Regions from separate parts of the Gordonia sp. IITR100 genome, predicted to be linked through region 3. Evidence: predicted binding sites of a transcription regulator. Region 3 holds the regulator's gene; each other region holds the start of a gene.
The links. The regulator HspR, encoded in region 3, represses chaperone genes until heat shock. The targets are predictions, from matches to a motif close to ANNTGAGTNNNNNNNACTCANNT.

Region 1 (3,280 bases), on a different contig from region 3:
TCGTCGTCGGTCCGGTCGCCACGGCCGTTGCCGATCAGCTGCCAGCCGTCGGGGAGCAGGTCTCGGCGGTGGAGCTCGTACAGCGACGGCAGGACCATCCGCTTGGCGAGGTCGCCCGTCGACCCGAAGAGGATGAAGATCACCGGCCCGGTGGAGTTGTCTGTGGTCACTCAATCCATATTGCGCGAACAGATGTGCAGAGTGCGGGATGTGTGCTGGATTCCGTTACCGATCCCGCACTGCGGATGTCAGCGGATCCCTGCGCCGCCGGCCACTTCTAGTCCTGCGGAGGTCCGGGCAGGGGGAGCGCAGACACCACGGCAGGGCGTAACGCGACGGGAACGACGTACCTGTCGCCCTCGAGCGTCAGCCAGCCTTCGTCGATGTACAACTCGAGCCGACGATGGATTGCTTCGACGAAGAACTCGCTGAGTCCGAGCTTGGGGACCCAGGCGTCGATCTCGGCGATACTCAGCGGTGAATCGCCGAGTCCGCTGACGACCACGCCGATCACCGACGACGAGAAGTCGATGTCGGGGTTGTATTCCCGAGGAAAGCCGGACCGAACCCATGCGATGAGTCCCACCCGCAGCACGTCGATCCGGGGCTCTTCCCGCCACAGATGGGCGGCTCGCCCGGGACGTGCGCTCGAGGTGTTGGCTTCGACGATATCGAGGGCCTGGGCAAACTCCCACAGGTCATGCAACGACGCGACGTTGCTCATGCTCTTGACGTGAGCGGGGAAGTCGATGTCGAGCCGGCGGGCGAGGTCGCGGGCATCGGCCGGTTTGAGCCACCGACTCTGCGTGGTGGGGCGGTGCGGACCCAGCCAGTCCAACAGCTCGGTGACCCGCCGGAGGGGCCGCGTTTCCAGGAGGGCACCGCGCTCGGTGGCCTCGTCGACTTCCTCGATGGTTGTGGTCTGGAACTCGAGCCCGGCGGCAAGTGCGAACTGCTCGGCGGCGTAGGCCGATACGGATTCGGTGCCGAGCCACATGCCGGTCTCCATCAGGTAACGGCGCATCGTCTCGATCGCGATGGCGAGCGGTTTGGCGTCCTGCCCTTGATTCGAATCGATGTGGTTGAGCATCGACACCATGGCATCGACGTCGTCGGCAGTCCAGGAGAGCGGATCGAAACCGGGGTTCACCTGCTCAATGGCGTCGAGCACGATGAACGCGTACGCCCCGATGTGGGTGACCGCCTCCTCGTCGTCCGGGAAGACTTCGGCGCGGAGCCACGACTCGAATGCTTTGGGAGCTAGGTGTCGCGTTGCTGAACCGAAGAGCGGTACCACGTTTGAGTGGTTGCCGTTGCCGGACTCGTTTTTGCGCTTACGTTGGGCGCGGCGCTTCTTCTTGTCGCGTGAAAGCTGTGACATCAGGCTCAAGAATAGGCGCCCGACTTGTGCGTCGTTCAATACTGCGGATCGGTTTGTCGCGTTCCGGAGAGTCTGTGGCGTCGGGTTCCGAGCCTGGACGGCTGGAGGGCGGCGAATCGCCAGCCCGACATCCTGGAGCAAGTGGGCTATGTCACAAAAACTTCCGCCTTGAGCGGAATGCACTCAACTCTGTTGGCGTTGTAGACCGCGTATGGCTCATACTTGAGCCTGTTGGACTTAAGAGAAAGGTGCACGCGAGTGGACAGCTTCACCCCCACCACCAAGACGCAGCAAGCATTGAGTTCTGCTGTGCAGGCGGCGGCCAGTGCTGGCAACCCCGACGTGCGACCGGCCCACATCCTCGTGGCACTGCTCGATCAGTCCGACGGCATAGCGTCGCCGCTGCTCAAAGCGGTGGGCGTGGACCCGTCGAGCGTTCGTGCGCAGGCCCAGGCTCTGGTCGATCGCATGCCGACGGTGTCCGGCGCCAGCTCGACGCCTCAACTATCCCGCGAATCGATCGCGGCCGTCACCGCAGCTCAGCAGCTGGCCGGTGAACTCGACGACGAGTACGTCTCGACCGAGCACGTCGTCGTCGGCCTGGCGACCGGTGATTCCGACGTCGCCAAACTGCTGCACAACCTCGGTGCGACTCCGCAGGCCCTGCGCGAGGCGTTCGTCGCCGTGCGCGGCAGCGCACGGGTCACCTCCGAGGATCCCGAATCGACCTACCAGGCTCTCGAGAAGTACTCGACCGACCTGACCGCGGCCGCCCGGGAGGGCAAGCTCGACCCGGTCATCGGCCGCGACACCGAGATCCGGCGCGTCGTGCAGGTGCTCAGCCGGCGGACCAAGAACAACCCGGTCCTCATCGGTGAGCCCGGCGTCGGCAAGACCGCCATCGTCGAAGGTCTCGCGCAGCGCATCGTCGCCGGCGACGTGCCGGAGTCGTTGCGCAACAAGACCGTCATCTCCCTCGACATGGGTTCGATGGTCGCCGGTGCGAAGTACCGCGGCGAGTTCGAGGAGCGACTCAAGGCCGTGCTCGACGAGATCAAGGGTTCGGCCGGACAGGTCATCACCTTCATCGACGAGCTGCACACGATCGTCGGAGCCGGTGCGACAGGCGATTCCGCGATGGACGCCGGCAACATGATCAAGCCGATGCTCGCCCGTGGCGAGCTGCGGCTGGTCGGTGCCACCACCCTCGAGGAGTACCGCAAGTACATCGAGAAGGACGCCGCACTCGAGCGACGCTTCCAGCAGGTGTACGTCGGCGAGCCGTCGGTCGAAGACGCCATCGGCATCCTCCGCGGCCTGAAGGACCGGTACGAGGTGCACCACGGCGTGCGCATCACCGACTCCGCATTGGTCGCTGCCGCATCGCTTTCCGATCGCTACATCACCTCGCGGTTCCTGCCCGACAAGGCCATCGACCTCGTCGACGAGGCCGCGTCGCGGTTGCGGATGGAGATCGACTCGCGCCCCGTCGAGATCGACGAGGTCGAGCGGATCGTCCGCCGTCTCGAGGTCGAAGAGGTCGCCTTGCAGAAGGAGACCGACGCGGCGTCGAAGGAGCGGCTCGAGAAGCTGCGCGCCGAACTGGCCGACCAGAAGGAGAAGCTCAACGAGCTCTCCGCCCGGTGGCAGTCGGAGAAGACCGCGATCGACGCGGTCCGAGACCTCAAGGAGGAGCTGGAAAGGCTTCGCGGCGAGGCTGATCGCGCCGAGCGCGACGGTGATCTCGGACGCGCCGCCGAGCTGCGGTACGGCCGTGTCCCCGGACTGGAGAAGGAGCTCGAGGCCGCGATCGAGAAGACCGGCACGGATCCGTCGCAGGACGTGATGCTGCAGGAGGAGGTCGGACCCGACGACGTGGCCCAGGTCGTGTCGGCGTGG
Region 2 (3,280 bases), on a different contig from region 3:
TCACCCTCGGTGGCGTTCACCTCGATGAACAGGACGTCGCCGCCCATGCCCGTGACCGCGAGACCGGTTGCGACACCGGGGACCGCCGTCCGCTCCGCCGATTCCGGCGTGAAGCGCGGACGCCCCAGGTAGTCGCGCAGATCGGGCTCGTCGATGATGACGGGCGCCGTCGCGGTTCCCCCGTCTCCCGATTCGACCGCGAGGTTGGTCGCGGCCTTGCGAAGCGCCTTCGCCAGCAGCCGTTCGAACTGCCGCACACCGGGTTCGCGGGTGTAGTTGGCCGCGATCTCCCGCAGCGCCGCATCGGTGACGGTCACCTCGTCGGGTGTCAGCGCCGCCCGCTCCGCCTGCCGGGGCAGCAGGTAATCGCGGGCGATGGCGACCTTGTCGTCCTCGGTGTACCCGTCGAGCGTGACCAGCTCCATACGGTCGAGCAGGGCCGACGGGATGTTCTCGATGACGTTGGCGGTCGCGAGGAACAGCACATCGGACAGGTCGAGATCGAGATCGAGGTAGTGATCGCGGAAGGTGTGGTTCTGCGCGGGGTCGAGGACCTCGAGCAGCGCGGCGGCCGGGTCGCCCCGGTAGTCCGAGCCCACCTTGTCGATCTCGTCCAGCAGCACAACGGGATTCATCGATCCCGCCTCACCGATCGCCCGTACGATCCGGCCGGGCAGCGCGCCGACGTAGGTACGCCGGTGGCCGCGGATCTCCGACTCGTCGCGCACACCGCCGAGGGCGACGCGCACGAACTTGCGGCCCAGCGCCCGGGCGACGCTCTCACCGAGCGATGTCTTGCCGACCCCGGGAGGACCGGCGAGCACCATCACGGCGCCCGACCCGCGTCCGCCGACGACCTGCAGGCCGCGTTCGGCGCGACGAGCACGCACCGCGAGATATTCGACGATGCGGTCCTTCACGTCGTCGAGGCCGTGGTGGTCGGCGTCGAGGATCTCGCGCGCGCCCTTGACGTCGGTCGAGTCTTCGGTCCGGGTGTTCCACGGCAGGTCGAGGACGGTGTCGAGCCAGGTGCGGATCCATCCGGTCTCCGGCGACTGGTCGCTGGCACGCTCGAGCTTGCCCACCTCGCGGAGCGCGGCCTCGCGCACCTTCTCGGGCAGGTCGGCTTCCTCGACGCGGCCGCGGTAGTCGTCGGCGCCCTCGGGTTCGTCCTCGCCGAGCTCCTTGCGGATGGCGGCGAGCTGCTGGCGAAGCAGGAATTCCTTCTGCTGCTTGTCCATGCCCGCGCGGACGTCCTCGGCGATCTTCTCGGTCACCTCGGACTCGGCCAGATGATCGCCGGTCCACTCGATGAGCAGCCGCAACCGCGCCGCGGTCACCGGCGTCTCGAGCAGCTCACGCTTCTGTTCGTCGGACAGCCACGACGCATAGCCCGAGGTGTCGGCGAGATCCGCCGGATCGGACATCTTGTTGACGGCGTCGATGAGCTGCCATGCCTCGCGGCGCTGCAGCATCGCCAGCACGAGCTTCTTGTACTCGCCGGCGAGTTCACGTTCTTCGTCGGTGGCGTCAACGGCGTCGACCTCGGTCACCTCGACCCACAGCGCCGCACCGTGACCGGGTGTCCCGGTCCCGATCTGCGCGCGCTGCTCACCCTTGACGACGGCTGCCATGCCGCCGCCCGGGATACGGCCGACCTGCACGATCGACGCGATGACACCGTAGGTCGGATACCGGTCGTCCAGACGTGGGGCGACCAGCAGTTTCCCGGTCTCGCTCGCCCGGGCGGCGTCGACCGTGGCCTGTGCGGCATCGTCGAGCGGAATGGGCACGACCATGCCGGGCAGGACGACGACGTCGGGAACGAAGAGAACCGGCAGTGAATATGTCTGCGACATGAAACCTCCAGAGTTAAGTCTGACCGACTCAACCAAGGTGGCAGGAATCTTGTTCCCGGGCGATTTATGCCAGGAGCGAACGGGGTGCGGCCGACAGTTCACGAGAGTGGTCAAGGCTGATGCAAGGGTTGCGCAGTGTCCCGAGCGGTACCATCTCCAGACTCCCAGACAGCGACCAACCGCAACGACACTCAAGCACAGAGCAGTAACGGGTGACTTGCGATGCAACTATGGAGACCACCGCCCGAGATGCTCAACGCTGCCGCACGCCTGGCGTCCGAACCGCCTGACGTCCGATAACCTCTGACACGTCTACCGGACGCCCAGGCTCTGTATTGAACCATCGGCCGAAATGCAGCTGAGACACTGGACCGTCCACAAACCGCGAGAGTTGAGGACAGATGAAAGCGATTGCTTTCAAAGGGAACAAGGGCGGGTTCGACTGGGCGCTCCTCGAGGGGGACCATCGCGCTAATGCAACAATCATCGAGCGCAGCAAGTCGCCTGCGCCAGTTGATGAGCGTGAAGCTCAACTAGCGTGGATCTTCCGAGAGGTTGAAGAACTACTACGTTTACACACACCCTCACGCGCAGCGATCCTCAGGGTCGGTGGCGGGACCTTCAGCGACTCGCTTAGTCAACGAATCGAAGTCGACGGCGTAATACTAGCCACCCTAGGATCAATGCGAATTCCAACCCAGGCAATCAAAAGCGTCTCTCTAGCTAAGCGGTTCAACGTCAAGAAGGACGAACTGGACGCACTTTTGGACACATTCCCTTGCATCGACGGTCTACCGAAAACCCACCGAGAGATCGTCGCACTTGGCCTGTCTCAACTCTCCTCGGAACTGTGACACAGTTCGAGAGAGAAAGACTGCTCGGGCAAGGACACTTCGGCAAGGTTTATCTCGAATACGACAAAGGCCTCGGCGACTATTGTGCAGTAAAGTACCTTGCGGAGTACAATTTTTTAGTCACAGAGCATGCCGAAGCCCAAGCAATGCGCCTTGGAAAGCACAATAATGTTGTTGAGATCTTCTCAACTGACCTCATCGAGGACGTACCGGTGATCCGCATGGAATACCTGCCGCAAGGCAGTGTGGCCGCCAAGTACGGTCGAGAACCGGCACCCGTGCTCGACACACTGCTGATTGTGGAGGCGGCGTGTCGAGGGGTTGAGCACATCCACTCGGTTGGACTACTCCACCGGGATATCAAACCTGCAAACCTCCTCCTCGATGATAAATACGTGGCGAAAGTCAGCGATTTCGGCTTGGCCTGTCGCGCAGGAGAAATCGAAGAAACCCCAATACCCTACACTCCCCACCTGCCGCCTGAGTCTCGCGATCAGGGCAGCATTACAGACCCCTTAGGGGACGTGTACGGATTGGGCGCGACAACCTATCGCCTCCTGAACGGCG
Region 3 (3,280 bases):
TCGGTCCCGAGTTGACGGACACGGTGGCGCAGCGCCGATCGCGTCGGCGACTTCTGGTGTTCGCGGAGGTCGTCGGCGTCGGCACCGAGGAGCTGGCCGACCAGCCCGGTGATGATCCCGCGCGTCCGCTGCCGCACCCCGGTCGCGCCGAGGGCGGGCACCGAGAGCACCGCCACTCCGTGGACCGCGTTGGCGTGCGCCACCACCGGGCGTTTGCCGACGTGCAGCGGCAGGTCGGTCAGACAGACCACCAGATCCCACTCGCGTTCGAGCAGTAGGTCTCTCGTTGCATCCACGATCTCGGCATCACCCGCGGGCGGTTGCACGAGTCCGGCCTCGACGAGTTCGACCTGCCAGCGTGCGCCCGGGAAGTTCGTCTGGACATGGTCGGAGAGGTTGTCGTCGACGAGTTTGCGCGCCAGGCCGATCGCCTGGCCCGGCGCGGCGACGACACCGAGGACGACGACGGGTTCATCCGAGGCGTCGGACTCGGTCGACGTACCGGTGGCGGAGTCCATCGGCGGTCCGGCTCAGGCGAACCGGGCCGCGAGGGCCCGCAGGGTGCCCTCGATCCCCTTGCCGTTCTTCTTGTCGTAGCCGATGAGTTCCATGATCTTCGGTACCCGGAGCGTCGAGTAGTCGAAGGTCTCGGTGACCGCGGTCGTGGTCGGTGACGTCGACTCGAGTTCCCACCGCCAGCGGTGCCCCATCGGGTGCTGCCATTCGACGACCCGACCGGGTTCGAAGTCGGTGACGGTCGAGGTGATCTTGTACGGCACGCCGTACTGCTTCATCCCGACGCTGAAACGCGCCCCACGGGTCAGCGTCTCGGGCCCGTCCACAGGGGTGTCGCGGACCGTGCCGGAACCGTCGAGCTCCGGATGCCGATGCGGATTCGACACGAGCGCGAACACATCGGCGGCCGGGGCGTTCACGACGACCCGGCGCGAGACCTTGTGCGGGCCGGAGTCGACGGTGGTGACGGGTTCAGAAGCCATACGCTCAACGTTACGCACGTCCGTGGGCTCGCGTCGAAACCACGTCAGTCGGTGGTGCGTTTGCGTCGCGGCTGCCAGACGACCAGGGCGTTGGTGCGCGGCACCGGGACGAGTTCGCCGCCGCGGCGGGTCCGCGACGCTTGCACCTCGTCGGTCAGCTCGCGCACGCGGTGCTGGAGCGCCTCGACCTGATTGCTCAGGTCGATGATGCGTTTGATGCCCGCGAGGTTGACGCCTTCCTCCTGCGAGAGACGCTGGATCTCGCGCAGGAGTTCGACGTCGCGGGACGAGTAGCGGCGACCACCGCCACTCGTCCGTTGCGGGGTGACCAGACCCAGGCGGTCATAGGTCCGCAGGGTCTGGGCGTGCATGCCGGCGAGTTCGGCGGCCACCGAGATCAGGAAGGTCGCGCCATCACCGTCGAAGTTGCTCGCACCGGCCATCACTCATCGCCCCCAGTCCGCCCGCGGGTCGAAACCGCTTGCCCGCTCGGCCTGGTCGTAGGCGCGCATCGCCTCGACCGCGGCCTCGTCGAGCTTGTTCGGAACCGCGACCTTGACGGTGACGAGCAGGTCGCCCGCCCCGCCGGAGCGCTTGGGCACCCCACGACCGCGCACGCGCAGCGTGCGGCCGTCGGTGGTGTTCGGCGGGATCTTCACCCCGACCGAACCCTCCAGGGTCGGAACCGAGACCGTCGCTCCGAGAACGAGTTCGGAAATCCGCACCGGCAGCTGCACTCGAAGGTCGTTGCCGCTGCGGGTGAACTGCTTGTGCGGGGTCACGTGCACGACGACGTAGAGGTCACCCGACGGGGCGCCACGACGACCGGCCTCGCCCTGCCCGGCGAGCCGGATGCGTTGACCGTCCTCGACGCCGGCGGGGATCCGGACGTTGATGGTGCGCGCCCGGACCTTCACGCCGCTGCCGTCGCAATCGGTGCACGGGTCGTCGATCCGCGACCCGGTGCCCTGGCAGTCCTGGCAGGGCTCGCTGAATCCGAACGCGCCCTGGTTGCGGCTCACGAACCCGGAACCGTTGCAGTTCGCGCACACCCGCGGACTGGTCCCGGGCTTGGCGCCTGAGCCGTGGCAGGTGGTGCAGGGCGACGGACTGGTCACCCGCAGGGGGACGGTCGTGCCGAGCGCGGCGTCGGAGAACGAGAGCGTCGTCTCGGTCTCGAGGTCCTTGCCACGACGCGGCCGGCTCGCCGTCGAAGTACGTTGCGTTCCGCCGCCGCGGTTGAACAGGCCGTCGAAGATGTCGCCAAAACCGCCACCGCCGCCCCCGGTCTGCGCCCCGCCGAACAGATCGCCGAGGTCGAAGTCGCCACCGCCGCCGGTGGTGTAGGTGGTTCCGCCGCCGGGGAAGCCACCCGGGAAGCCGTTGCCGCCGCCGCGGAATCGTCCGCCGGCGAACATGGCGCGTGTCTCGTCGTATTCCTTGCGCTTCTCGGCATCGCCGAGGACGCTGTGGGCTTCGGACACCCGCTTGAAGCGCTCTTCGGCCGCGCTGTCACCCGGATTCGCATCAGGATGCAGCTCGCGCGCGAGCTTGCGGTAGGCCTTCTTGATCTCTTCAGCCGAAGCGTCAGAAGCAACGCCCAGGTCCTTGTAGAAGTCGTGTTCTAACCACTCACGTTGTGGTGCCACCAGACGTCACCTCCTTGAGTTCTGTTGTCTGGATTGATGTTTCAGTTGGGGCCACCCTCTCCCTGGGGTGCGAGCCGACCACCTGCTCCTGAGGTGCGAGCCGACCACCTGCTCCCTGAGGTGCGAGCCGACCACCTGCTCCCTGAGGTGCGAGCGAAGCGAGCCACGAAGGGTTCGTCGCCCTTCGTGGCTCGTCGCTTGCGCTCCTCGCACCTCAGGGATCAGTGGTGAGTTCGCCCACTCAGGATCGAGCGACGGTCGTTCTATTGTGCACCGGGCGCGTCGCCCGCGGGAGCGGGATCGGTGACCGTCACCATCGCGGTGCGGATCACCTTCTCGCCCAGGCGGTAGCCGCATCGGTACACCGATCCGATCACCGGATGTGCCCCGGTGCCGTCGTGCTGCACGGCTTCGTGGAGTTCGGGATCGAACTCGTCACCCGCCGCACCGAAGGCCACGAGACCTTCGGCGGCCAGCACACCGGTCAGCTTGTCGGCGACCGAACGCAGCGGACCGCTGTCGAGGTCGCCGTGTTCACGGGCACGGTCGAGATCGTCGATGATCGGCAGCAGCTTGTCGATCAGGATCTGCTTGCCGTAGGCGACCGAACCCTGCTTCTCCTCGGCGGCACGC

Region 1: a site for HspR is predicted at 1,548-1,570, ahead of clpB (ATP-dependent chaperone ClpB). Genes of this name have one in related genera too.
Region 2: a site for HspR is predicted at 1,871-1,893, ahead of lon (endopeptidase La). Genes of this name have one in related genera too.

Annotation. Positions count from the first base shown of each region.
Region 1 covers NZ_MVKV01000005.1:159,608-162,887, reverse strand. Annotated here, with positions in the region: gene B1818_RS10660 (glucose-6-phosphate dehydrogenase (NADP(+))) at 1-170, opposite strand, end outside; gene B1818_RS10655 (hypothetical protein) at 278-1,381, opposite strand; gene clpB (ATP-dependent chaperone ClpB) at 1,640-3,280, shown strand, end outside.
Region 2 covers NZ_MVKV01000023.1:1,552-4,831, forward strand. Annotated here, with positions in the region: gene lon (endopeptidase La) at 1-1,859, opposite strand, end outside; gene B1818_RS24050 (hypothetical protein) at 2,261-2,713, shown strand; gene B1818_RS21775 (serine/threonine-protein kinase) at 2,710-3,280, shown strand, end outside.
Region 3 covers NZ_MVKV01000018.1:3,529-6,808, reverse strand. Annotated here, with positions in the region: gene B1818_RS19665 (hypothetical protein) at 1-518, opposite strand, end outside; gene B1818_RS19660 (SRPBCC family protein) at 531-998, opposite strand; gene B1818_RS19655 (heat shock protein transcriptional repressor HspR) at 1,043-1,441, opposite strand; gene dnaJ (molecular chaperone DnaJ) at 1,445-2,647, opposite strand; gene grpE (nucleotide exchange factor GrpE) at 2,911-3,280, opposite strand, start outside.